One region of the Salinarimonas sp. genome, then DNA from elsewhere that is predicted to be linked to it. Evidence: predicted binding sites of a transcription regulator. Region 1 holds the regulator's gene; each other region holds the start of a gene.

Region 1 (4,079 bases):
CTTGCCGGAATTCACCTCGCGGCGGGTGCGCTCGTGGGTGGCGCGGGGCAGCATGGCGTATTCCGCCGTGACCCAGCCCTTGCCGGTGCCGCGCAGCCAGCCGGGCGCGCGCTCCTCCAGCGAGGCGGCGCAGAGCACCTTGGTCTCGCCGAAGGTGACGAGGCACGAGCCCTCGGCGTAACGCACGACGCCGCGCTCGAGGGTGACGGGGCGCATCTCGTCGGGGGCGCGCTTCGAGGGCCGCATCGGTCTCTCCTTCTCTCGGGATTGCGGGTGTAGACCCCGCGCGGGCCGTCGGCAAGGCTCGAAGGCGGACCGAGGCGTGCGCGAGCCGAGCCTTGCGCCGCCGTGGACGGGCGGTCACATATAGCGCATGCGCCATCCCCAGACGCGAACCCGAGCATGAGCGAGAGCCCGTTCCGCCACGACGCCTTCAGGCACGATCCGTCCGGCCAGGCCCGCGCGCTCGCGGACCTGAACGAGCGATCGCGCGAGATCTTCCGCCAGATCGTCGAGAGCTATCTCGCCACCGGCGAGCCGGTGGGCTCGCGCAACATCTCGAAGCTGCTGCATGCGCCGCTCTCGCCGGCCTCCGTGCGCAACGTCATGGCCGACCTGGAGCAGGCGGGGCTGATCTTCGCGCCGCACACCTCGGCCGGGCGCCTGCCCACCGAGACGGGCCTGCGCTTCTTCGTCGACGCCATGCTCGAGATCGGCGACCTCTCGCTGGAGGAGCGCGGCAACATCGAGGCGCAGATGCGCGCCGCCGCGCAGGGGCGCGACTTCGAGACGGCGCTCGCGGAAGCCTCCGCCATGCTGTCGGGCCTCTCCCGCGGGGCGGGCGTCGTCGTCACCTCGAAGCAGGACCCGCGGCTCAAGCACATCGAGTTCGTGCGGCTCGACCCGGCCCGCGCCCTCGTCGTGCTGGTCTCCGAGGACGGCTCGGTGGAGAACCGGCTCCTCGACCTGCCGCCGGGCCTGCCCTCCTCCGCGCTGCAGGAGGCGGCGAACTTCCTCAACGCGCGCATCCGCGGCAAGACGCTCGCCGAGGTGCGCGAGGAGACCACCGCGCTGCGCCAATCGATGGAGCGCGAGCTCGACGCGCTCACCGCTCGCCTGATCGAGGCCGGGGTGGCCCTGCCCTCCGAGGGCGCCGAGCAGCGCCAGCTGATCGTGCGCGGCCAGGCGAACCTGCTCTCCGACCTGCAGGCGCTGGAGGATCTCGAGCGCATCCGCCTGCTCTTCGAGGACCTCGAGACCCAGACCGACGTGATCGACCTCCTCGGCCGCGCCGAGGCCGGCGAGGGCGTGCGCATCTTCATCGGCTCGGAGAACAAGCTGTTCTCGCTCTCGGGCTCGTCCCTCGTCGCCGCGCCCTTCCGCGACGGCGCCCAGAAGATCGTCGGCGTGCTGGGCGTCATCGGCCCGACGCGGCTCAACTACGCCCGCATCGTGCCGATGGTGGACTACACGTCGAAGGTGCTCACGCGCATGCTGGAGGGCGGGGGGCGGTAGACCGCTGCCAGACGACGATAATGCTCGCTATGATCGGCCCGACGTGAAGGGGCGTGGACATGCGGGCGCGATCGGAAACCTGGATCCTCATCGAGAACCTCGACGAACGGCATCCGGGATTGACGGCGACGAGGGCGCGAGCGCTCTACGAGGCGGCGAGTGTATGCCTCGATCGGCACCACGCCTCCCCGGCTCTGCTTCGGATCGATGACGAGGGGACTATCGGGGGGCGGCAGATCGCCTGGGTGGAGCCGAACGGCCGGGCGAAAGTTGCAAACGGCAACGAGATCGATGCAACATGCGACGGTGCCTATGCGGTGTCGCTCGCGACTATCGAAGTGGAACGCGGCCTTGTCGCGATCGGGCGCGCGTGGACCGGTAGCGGGGCGGACTTCTTCCTGACACCCAAGGAGATGTGCTCCACGGCGGATTTCGAGACCGCTCTGCGGCTGGAGGTTTCAGGCGTCGACAAGGGCGGTGCGTCGACCCTCCGTCACCGCCTGAAGCAGAAGAGAATGCAGCTGACGCGCGGAAAAAGCGACAGCGCCGCGATCGCGTCGGTCGTCGGATTTCGGGAGCTTCTCGTTCTTCTGGGAACGGTCACATGACGAGCTGGATCGAGCATCACAGGCTGGCCGAAGCCGCGGCCGAGGAGGCGGAAGCCGCCCATCGCGCTGGAGGTTTCGAGGGAGCGCGCGCGGCGTTCGCACGAGCCGGTCGGCACGAGGAGGACGCGTTTCGCGCCGTCGAGCCGAGCAAGACGCGCACCCTCAGCGTCATCGGCGTCAGCGCCGTGTCGCTCTACTCCAGGGCCGCCACCCCTGCGCACGTGACCCGTCTCGCGAGCGACGTGCTCGAGACGCCCGGCCTGCATGGCTTCGCCGGACGGCAGATCCGGGACATGCTCGACGGCACGCCGATGCGCCGACCCGGGTAGACCACGAAAAAGTCGCGTCCGCAGCCGGCGCCCCTCACCGCGTCAGCCGCACCCCCACCAGCGCCACGTCCGCCACGTGATCGCCCCCCGGGCGCGTCGACTCCAGTCGCTCGTGAGAATAGCGCGCGGTGACCGCGAGGCCGCGGTCGAGCCGCCATTCGAGGCCGGCCGCGGCCGCGATCAGCTCCTCGGACAGGGAGACGCCCTCGTAGTCCGTGCCGGCCCAGCTGAGCGAGGCGTCCAGCACGAGACTGCGGCGCAGCCGGTGGGCGATCGCCACGGACGCGCGCCGGGCTTCCGCGGCGGTGGCGCCCGCGACGCTTGTCTCGGCGAGGCGGCTCTCGCCGGCGAGGGTGACCGTCGTGAGCGGCGTCGGCGTCCAGACGAGGCGCGCCTGCGCCACGGCGCCGGTGGCGTCGCCGCGGGCCGGGCTCTCGTAGTCGCGCTCCTGCCAGCCGGCGGAGACCTCGCCCGCGAGGAGGCGCGTCAGCTCGATCTCGGCGCCCACACGCGCGGTCGTCCCGACGGAATCGCGCCTCGCGCCCGCGCCCTCGTAGCGGCGCTGATCGATCTCGGCCTCGACGAAGGGCGTGAGCCGCGGCGAGACCGCGTAGCCGAGGCGCAGGGCCGCGCGCGTCTCGGTGAAATCGTCGTCGGAGCGGTCGACGCGGCTGCCGTCGGCGCGCACGCCGTCCGCGTTGACGGAGCGCGCGATGGCGCCGCGCAGGGTCGTCTCCAGCCGGCCGAAGCCCATGGCGAGGGCGGCCTCGGCGCCGTAGGTCGACGTCTGCGGGCCCTCGGCGAGGTCGCTCGGGACTTCCGGCGAGCCGACGCGCTCGGTGGCCGTGGCCGCGGTGGCGCGCAGGGACAGCGCCGTGCTCTCGCGGATGTCGAGGCGAAGCCCGAGATCGGCGGCGCCGGAAAAGCGCGGCTCGAGATCGCCGCCGCGATAGGCGTCGTAGACGCCGCTCACGGATCCCGTGAGGGCGTGGCGCGACCAGTCGCTCTCGAGCGTGAGGTCGCCCTGCGTGCGCGAGAGCGCGCGGCCCTCGGCGCCGGTCTCGACGCGCTCGGGGTTGGTGTCCCAGCCGGCGGACTGGGTGATCGAGGGGCGCAGGGTGAAGGCGCCCAGGCGGATGCCCAGCGGCGCGTAGGGGTCGCCCTCGGGCGCCCGGCGCGGAGCGGCCTGCCGGGCCGGCGGGCTCGGCGCGAGGCGGGTGACCGGGGCGCGGACCTCGGCGCGCGGGAGACCGGACACGGGCGCGAACACCGCCTCGTCCCGCGCCGGCCGCAGGTCCGGCGGCGCGTCCTCGACGCCGATCACCGTCTGCGCCTGCGCGCTCCCCGCGGCGAGGCCGGCGGCGAGGACGACTACGGTCAGGCGAGCGGCGGCGCGCGGCACGGGACGGGGGCTCCGGAAGGTATGGTTTCCGGAGGGTGAACGAGGAGGGTTAAGGGACGGTTGAAGGGGGACGCGCGCGACGCGGTTCCCCTCTCCCTCGTGGCTACTCGATTCACACTTCGTCCCGCGCCGTTGGTCGCGATCTGCGAGCGGCGCCAGCCGCTCGTCCTTCTCCCTTGTGGAGAAGGTGCCCCCGAAGGGGGCGGATGTGGGTCGGGATGCAGC
Region 2 (4,079 bases), 1.3 Mb from region 1:
CTCGGCGGGATCGGGCAGATCCTGCTCACCGAGAGCTATCGCTACGCCGACGCCTCCCTCGTCGCGCCCTTCGAGTACACGACCATGATCTGGGCGACACTGCTCGGCTGGTTCGTCTTCGGGCAATGGCCGGAGGCGGCGGTGATCGCGGGCGCCGTGCTGGTGACGGCGTCGGGCATCTTCGTGATCTACCGCGAGCGCAGGCTCGGCCTCCAGCGCCGCAAGGAGCTGGAGACGTCCTCGCAGCGGCCGGGATGAGGCGCGCGCCGCCATCTCCCCGAGGGGAGGTGGGCCGCGAAGCGGCCCGGAGGACCGCACCGAACGAAAACGCCCCCTCCCGGAGGAGGGGGCGCGCCGCAGGCCGAGCGTGCGGCCGGCGGATCAGAAGTCCATGTCGGGCGCGCCGGCGGGGGCGGGGGACGCCTTCTTGGGCTTCTCGGCGATCATCGCCTCGGTGGTGACGAGGAGGCCGGCGACGGACGCCGCGTCCTGCAGGGCGGTGCGCACCACCTTCACCGGGTCGATCACGCCGAAGGCGAACATGTCGCCGTAGGCGCTGGTCTGGGCGTTGAAGCCGAAGGAATAGTCGGCGTTCTCCAGCACCTTGCCGACGATGACCGAGCCGTCCTCGCCCGCGTTCAGCGCGATCTGGCGGGCCGGCGCCTGGATCGCGCGGCGCACGATCTCGATGCCGGTCTTCTGGTCGTCGTTGGCGGGCTTCAGGTCCGCCAGCGCCTTCACGGCGCGCAGCAGCGCGACGCCGCCGCCCGGCAGCACGCCCTCCTCGACCGCGGCCTTGGTGGCGTGCATCGCGTCGTCGACGCGATCCTTGCGCTCCTTCACCTCGACCTCGGTCGCGCCGCCGACGCGGATCACCGCGACGCCGCCGGCGAGCTTGGCGAGGCGCTCCTGCAGCTTCTCGCGGTCGTAGTCCGAGGTGGTCTCCTCGATCTGCGCCTTGATCTGCGCCACGCGCGCCTCGATGTCGGCCTTGGAGCCGGCGCCGTCGACGATCGTGGTGTTCTCCTTCTCGATCACCACCTTCTTGGCGCGGCCGAGCATGTTCAGCGTGACGGTCTCGAGCTTGATGCCGAGATCCTCGCTGATCGCCGTGCCGCCGGTGAGGATCGCGATGTCCTGGAGCATGGCCTTGCGGCGATCGCCGAAGCCCGGCGCCTTCACGGCCGCGATCTTGAGGCCGCCGCGCAGCTTGTTGACGACGAGGGTGGCCAGCGCCTCGCCCTCGACGTCCTCGGCGATGATGACGAGCGGCTTGCCCGACTGCACCACCGCCTCGAGCACGGGCAGCAGCTCCTGGAGGTTCGAGAGCTTCTTCTCGTGGATGAGGACGTAGGCGTCCTCGAGCTCGACGCGCATCTTCTCGGCGTTGGTCACGAAGTACGGCGAGAGGTAGCCGCGGTCGAACTGCATGCCCTCGACGATGTCGAGCTCGGTCTCGAGGCTCTTGGCCTCCTCGACCGTGATCACGCCCTCGTTGCCGACCTTGGCCATGGCCTCGGCGAGGAAGCGGCCGATCTCGGAATCGCCGTTCGCCGAGATGGTGCCGACCTGGGCGATCTCGTCGTTGTTGGTGACCTTGCGGGCGTTGGCCTTGAGGTCGGCGATGATGGCCTCCACGGCCATGTCGACGCCGCGCTTGAGGTCCATCGGGTTCATGCCCGCGGCCACCGCCTTGGCGCCCTCCTTGACGATCGCCTGGGCGAGGACCGTCGCCGTCGTGGTGCCGTCGCCGGCGAGGTCGTTGGTCTTGGACGCGACCTCGCGGACCATCTGCGCGCCCATGTTCTCGAACTTGTCGGCGAGCTCGATCTCCTTGGCGACGGTGACGCCGTCCTTGGTGATGCGGGGCGCGCCGAACGACTTCTCGATGACGACGTTGCGGCCCTTCGGGCCGAGCGTCACCTTCACCGCGTCGGCGAGAATGTCGACGCCGCGCAGCATCTTGTCGCGCGCGTCGGCGGAAAACTTGACGTCCTTGGCAGCCATTTTCGTCACTCCGAAAGAGACATGACGTTGATATCGGGGGGATCAGGCGGCCTTCTTCGCCGCCTCGGACGCGTCGAGCACGCCCATGATGTCGCTTTCCTTCATGATCAGGAGGTCCTCGCCGTCGATGCGCACCTCGGTGCCCGACCACTTGCCGAAGAGCACGCGGTCGCCGGCCTTCACCTCGAGCGCGACCACCTCGCCCTTCTCGTTGCGGGCGCCGGGACCCACCGCGACCACCTCGCCCTGCTGGGGCTTCTCCTTGGCGGTGTCGGGGATGATGATGCCGCCGGCGGTCTTCTGATCGGCCTCGATGCGGCGAACGACCACCCGGTCGTGCAGGGGACGGAACTTCATGGCTTCTCAGTCTCCGTTTGTGATGCGAGATCGTCATGATCCTCACCGGACGGGTGCGCGCGGATGTCGCGCCGCGCCCCGTCCGGACGCCGAGGTAATCCGGCCATGGCCGCGCTTCAAGAGGGGGAGCGTATATTTTTGGCACTCGATCGGTCGGAGTGCTAGCATCCGGCCGCGGAAGCGTGGCAGCACTCTTTCAGACATGCTGCTAACGCCTTGATTTCATGCAGGAAAGTGCATTCCGAGGCTTGAGCGTCGCCGCTTCTGTGGCATCATGGTCGCCAGCCGGATATCGCGTCGGGACGTGACGCTCCGCGCGGCCGGCGTCTATCGCCGCACGCACGGAGGAGCCCGATGGCGTCGACCGCGTTCGTGAAGCAGCTCGAGGGCTACGGCCTGACGACGGCTCATATCCTCTACCGCCTGCCGGACCACCCGGGCATCCTGCAGACCTACGTCTGGCAGGATTACGACCTCGCGCCGGACTTTCCCGAGCTGAAGGGCTTCCTCGATTTCTGGGAGCGCGAGCTCGAGGGGCCGCTGCATTCCGTCAGGGTCTCGCACGAGCGGCTGATCAAGCCGGCGGAGTTCAAGGCGGTCGACGGGATGCTGACGCTGCACTGAGGATCGCCGCGCCCATGGCGCGGGCCGGGGGGAGCCTCTATATGCGGGGCGCCCCCACTCGGACCCGGCTCGCACGTGCAGCGCACCTCCCAGATTCTCGAACGGCTCGTGGCGGACGAGCCGGACCCCACGATCACCCTCGGCGAGATCGTCCGCCGCCTGCGGGCGCGGGCCTTCGGCGTGCTGCTGATTCTCTTCGCCGCGCCGATGCTGATCCCGACGCCGCCGGGCTTCTCGACCGTGGCGGCGATCCTGATCGTCCTCGTCGCCTTCCAGTTCCTGATCCTGCGCCGCTCGCTCTGGCTGCCGCAGCGGCTCGCGCGGCGACCCGTCCAGACCGCCTTCCTGCAGCGGGTCGTCGCCTGGACCGCCCCGAAGCTGCGGCGGATCGAGCGCTTCGCCAGGCCGCGCGCCATCGGCATGACGCGGCTGCGTGCGCGGCGCCCGCTCGGGCTGCTGATCCTGGTGCTCGCCGCCATCATGGCGCTGCCGATCCCCTTCATCGGCAACACGCCCCCCGCCATCGCCATCGTGCTGATGGGGTTCGGCATGATCGAGCGCGACGGCGCCTGGGTGGGCGCGGGGATCGTGGTGGGGCTGCTCGCGGTGGGGCTGATCGCGGGGCTCGGGCTCGGCCTCGTCACGGCTCTGGAGGCGTGGGTGCCGGCCGCGTGGCTCGCATGGCTGCCGGGGTGACATCGCGTGCAGACGCTCGCGCGCTCCTCACCCCGCGAGATAGCGTCCGACCGCCTCGAGCCCGCCCACGGCGTCGAGCGAGAGCGCGAAGCCGGCGGCGATGAGCCCCGCGCCGACGATCTTCGCCGCGCGCTCGGTCGCGATCGTCTTCTCCGCCGCCATGATCGCCGAGAAGACCGCCATCCAGACGAGGTTCATGGCGCCGAGCACGACCAGCACCGCCATCATCGCCCAGCAGCAGCCGACGCAGCGCGCGCCCTGCGCGAGGCCGAGCCGGAAGACCGCGCGACGGCTCGCCAGCCAGCCGGAGGCCTGCGGCCTGAACGGCGCGCCGACCGCGACGAGGCAGGAGAGCTTGAACGCGGTGAACTGGTAGAGCCCCGCCGCCCCGAGCG
Region 3 (4,079 bases), 780 kb from region 1:
TTCGACCGACATAGCCTCGGGTGGTGGAGATGGCGCCGCCGGTCTCGACGCTCAGCTGGCCGGTGCCGAACTGCCCGACGGTCAAGTCGGCCGTCTGCGCCGAGCCGCCGGCGATCACGGTGGGCCTCGGTGAGACCGTGTTCAGCAAGACCGCGTCGGACGTGCCGGGCACCGTGTTGGTCGTCCAATTGCCGGCTGTGAACCAATCCGTCGAAAGGCTGCCGTCCCAGGAGACCTGCGCGTATGCGGGCGCGGTGACCGACATGAGTACGGCGCTAGCGACCAGCGTAATTCCTCGCCTGCCGTCTTGCCGTTCTTGTCGCAGCCGAAAAACCATCGATCACCCGCAGCGTCCACCATCCTCGCGACGACAGACTTCTCGCGATACCCTACGTCATCACGAAGCACCATCCAGGGCTTCCCGGCAGCTTTCCTCGCAACGTGGCTTCGAGGCAACAGAGCGGTCGGCAATACTCGGCAGGGGCGCACGGCGGTTCGACGTCGGCGGCGACCGCACCGGCCTTCGACGGGGTGCCGCTAGCGGAGAAACGAAAGAGGCCCCCGGGTCTCCCCGGGGGCCTCCGATTCGCGTCTCGCGTCTGGCGCGAGCGGCGGGCCTCAGAAGCCCATGCCGCCCATGCCGCCCATGTCGGGCATGCCGCCGCCGCCGCCGCCGCCGGCCGACTCCTTCTTCGGAGCCTCGGCGACCATGGCCTCGGTGGTGATCAGCAGGCCCGCCACCGAGGCGGCGTCCTGGAGCGCCGTGCGCACGACCTTGGCCGGATCGACGATGCCGGCCTGGATCATGTCGACGTATTCCTCGGTCTGGGCGTTGAAGCCGAAGGTCTCCGAGGAGTTCTCGTTGATCTTGCCGACCACGATCGAGCCCTCGACGCCCGAGTTCTCGGCGATCTGACGCAGCGGCTGCTCGAGCGCGCGCAGCACGATCTTGATGCCGGCGCGGATGTCCGGGTTGTCGGACTCGAGCTTCGCGACCGCCTTCTTGGCGCGCAGCAGAGCGGTGCCGCCGCCGGGGACGATGCCTTCCTCGACCGCCGCGCGGGTGGCGTTGAGGGCGTCGTCGACGCGGTCCTTCTTCTCCTTGACCTCGACCTCGGTGGCGCCGCCGACGCGGATGACGGCCACGCCGCCCGCGAGCTTGGCGAGACGCTCCTGCAGCTTCTCACGGTCGTAGTCCGAGGTGGTCTCCTCGATCTGCGCCTTGATCTGCTGGACGCGGGCCTCGATGTCGTCCTTCGAGCCGGCGCCGTCGATGATCGTGGTGTTCTCCTTCTCGATGCGCACGCGCTTGGCGCGGCCGAGCATGTCGAGCGTCACGTTCTCGAGCTTGATGCCGAGGTCCTCGGAGACGGCGGTGCCGCCGGTGAGGATGGCGATGTCCTCGAGCATGGCCTTGCGGCGATCGCCGAAGCCCGGAGCCTTGACGGCCGCGACCTTGAGGCCGCCGCGCAGCTTGTTGACGACGAGGGTGGCGAGCGCCTCGCCCTCGATGTCCTCGGCGACGATCAGCAGCGGCTTGCCCGACTGCACGACCGCCTCGAGGATCGGCAGCATCGCCTGAAGCGAGGAGAGCTTCTTCTCGTGGATGAGGATGTAGGGATCGTCGAGCTCGGCGATCATCTTCTCCGCGTTCGTGATGAAGTACGGGGAGAGATAGCCGCGGTCGAACTGCATGCCCTCGACGATGTCGACCTCGGTCTCGGCGGTCTTCGCCTCCTCGACCGTGATGACGCCCTCGTTGCCGACCTTCTGCATCGCGTTGGCGATCATCTCGCCGATGAGCTGGTCGCCGTTGGCGGAGATGGTGCCGACCTGCGCGACCTCCGAGGAGGCCTCGACCTTGCGGGCGCGGGACTGGATGTCCGCGACGGCGGCCGCGGTCGCCATGTCGACGCCGCGCTTGAGGTCCATCGGGTTCATGCCGGCGGCGACCGCCTTGGCGCCCTCCTTCACGATCGACTGGGCGAGCACGGTGGCGGTGGTGGTGCCGTCGCCGGCGAGGTCGTTGGTCTTGGAGGCGACCTCGCGGACCATCTGGGCGCCCATGTTCTCGAACTTGTCCGAGAGCTCGATCTCCTTGGCGACGGTGACGCCGTCCTTGGTGATGCGGGGCGCGCCGAACGACTTCTCGATGACGACGTTGCGGCCCTTCGGGCCGAGCGTCACCTTCACCGCGTCGGCGAGGATGTCGACGCCGCGGAGCATGCGCTCGCGGGCGTCGGACGAGAATTTCACGTCCTTGGCAGCCATGTGTTCGTTCCTTCGGGTCTCGTGGCCCCCGGGACCGGCGCGGAGCCGGCGCGCGACGGGGGCGGGTTTGCTCGGATGAGGTCGACGATGGGACCCGCCCGCTTACGCGGAGACGACGCCCATGATGTCGCTCTCCTTCATGATGAGGAGATCCTGGCCGTCGATGCGCACCTCGGTGCCCGACCACTTGCCGAACAGGACACGGTCGCCGGCCTTGACGTCGAGCGGCTGGACCTTACCGGTCTCGTCGCGGGCGCCGGGCCCGACGGCGACGACCTCGCCCTCCTGGGGCTTCTCCTTGGCGGTGTCCGGGATGATGATCCCGCCCTTCGTCTTCTCCTCCGCCTCGATACGGCGGACGACGACGCGGTCGTGCAGGGGACGGAAGTTCATGGGGTGGCGTCCTCTATGCAGGCGGGGCGCGCTCGGCTAGAACACGCCCGCCGTCCGGGTTGCTCAGGGCTGTTGGCACTCGATGCGAGAGAGTGCCAAAGCGTGCCTGCGAGATAGATGGACGCGGCCGGCGTGTCAAGGATGGCGCGCTCCGGCGTCACGCCTCGTTGCGCCCCAGCGTCACCGCGGCCAGGATCATCGTCGCCCCGAGCAGCATGGGCGTCGTCGGCACTTCGCCGAGGACGAGATAGGCCCCGAGCAGCCCGAAGACCGGGATCAGCGTCAGCCACAACCCGGCCGCGCCTGCCGACACCCGGCTGAGGCCGATCAGGTAGAGCCAGAAGGCGAGCGCGTACTGAACGACGCCGGACGCCGCCGCATAGGCCAGCAGCCCGGGCGTGAGTACCTCGAAGCCGCTCGCGTCCGCTCCCGTGGCGACCACCGCGGCGAAGATCGCCAGCGCGAAGGCGAGCCCGACGGCCTGCTGCCCGGACGCGAGGGTCGCGGGCGGAAAGTCCGCGGCGATCCGGGCCGACAGGACGACGTAGGTCGCCGCCGTCATCGTGGCGACGACGATCAGCACGTCGCCGAGCGGGCTCGCCCCAGGCAGGCTCGTCGAGGCGCTGGAGACGAGGAGCAGCCCGGCGGTCGCGACGGCGATGCACACGACGAGACGCCGCGTCGGCCGATGGCCGAACAGCAGGAAGGCGACGAGCGGTATCAGCACGGGCTCCGACGCGCCGATCACCGAGGCGCTGCCCGCGGTCGTCAGCGCGAGCCCGACGAGCCCGATCGCATAGGTGGCTCCGGGCTCGAGCAGCCCGATCGACGAGGCGCGCGCGAAGGCGCGGGTGCGATGGCGTCGCAGCGCCCGCGGGCCCGCGAGCAGGACCAGGAAGGCGACGCTGGCGGAGAGCTGCAGGACGAGCAGCGTCACCGGCGGGATGTCGTAGAGAAGGTCGCGGGACATCACCGTGGCCGAGCCCCAGCACGCCGCCGAGCCGATCATCGCCATGACCGCCACGGCGCGCTGCCGCCGCCGATCGCCGTGCTGCGACGCGGCCTGCGCCGGGACATCGGGCTCCCGCGTTCCGGGCTGCATGCGTGTGGCCTCTCGCGATCTCGATCCACCGCCTCTAAGGCATCGCCGTTCGTTTAGCAATCTTAGAAATGCGTAGCGTGCCGGATGCACTTGACGGATGCGTCGCCTCGACGCAATCTCGGGTCGATCAACCCGGAGATTGCTGGAACATGCTTCTGCATGAAAACATCCCGAGACGGCCCTCGCTCGAGGAACGGCTCCGGGCGCTGGAGCCGGCGGCGGGTCCACCTGCGTTCGGCCCCGACATCGATGCGGCGCACGAGACGATCCTCGACCCCGCGCGGTCGCACGAGGAGCGCTGCGCGGCCTTCCT

What was found. Region 1 encodes HrcA, which represses chaperone genes, less so after heat shock. Its sites were predicted from a motif close to GTTAGCACTCNCNNNNNGNGAGTGCTAAC; they were not measured.
Region 2: groES (co-chaperone GroES) is a predicted target of HrcA. The motif match lies at 2,502-2,530, and genes of this name have one in related genera.
Region 3: groES (co-chaperone GroES) is a predicted target of HrcA. The motif match lies at 2,736-2,764, and genes of this name have one in related genera.

What each region holds. Positions count from the first base shown of each region.
Region 1 is NZ_CP157794.1:1,490,865-1,494,943, reverse strand. Features, by position in the region: gene rph (ribonuclease PH) at 1-246, opposite strand, end outside; gene hrcA (heat-inducible transcriptional repressor HrcA) at 403-1,515, shown strand; gene ABL310_RS06935 (hypothetical protein) at 1,569-2,123, shown strand; gene ABL310_RS06930 (hypothetical protein) at 2,120-2,452, shown strand; gene ABL310_RS06925 (outer membrane beta-barrel protein) at 2,487-3,854, opposite strand.
Region 2 is NZ_CP157794.1:2,816,723-2,820,801, reverse strand. Features, by position in the region: gene ABL310_RS13090 (DMT family transporter) at 1-258, shown strand, start outside; gene groL (chaperonin GroEL) at 382-2,007, opposite strand; gene groES (co-chaperone GroES) at 2,050-2,364, opposite strand; gene ABL310_RS13075 (usg protein) at 2,719-2,988, shown strand; gene ABL310_RS13070 (exopolysaccharide biosynthesis protein) at 3,064-3,684, shown strand; gene ABL310_RS13065 (DUF2182 domain-containing protein) at 3,712-4,079, opposite strand, start outside.
Region 3 is NZ_CP157794.1:2,269,676-2,273,754, forward strand. Features, by position in the region: gene ABL310_RS10485 (autotransporter domain-containing protein) at 1-265, opposite strand, end outside; gene groL (chaperonin GroEL) at 619-2,271, opposite strand; gene groES (co-chaperone GroES) at 2,374-2,664, opposite strand; gene ABL310_RS10500 (DMT family transporter) at 2,822-3,766, opposite strand; gene ABL310_RS10505 (hypothetical protein) at 3,916-4,079, shown strand, end outside.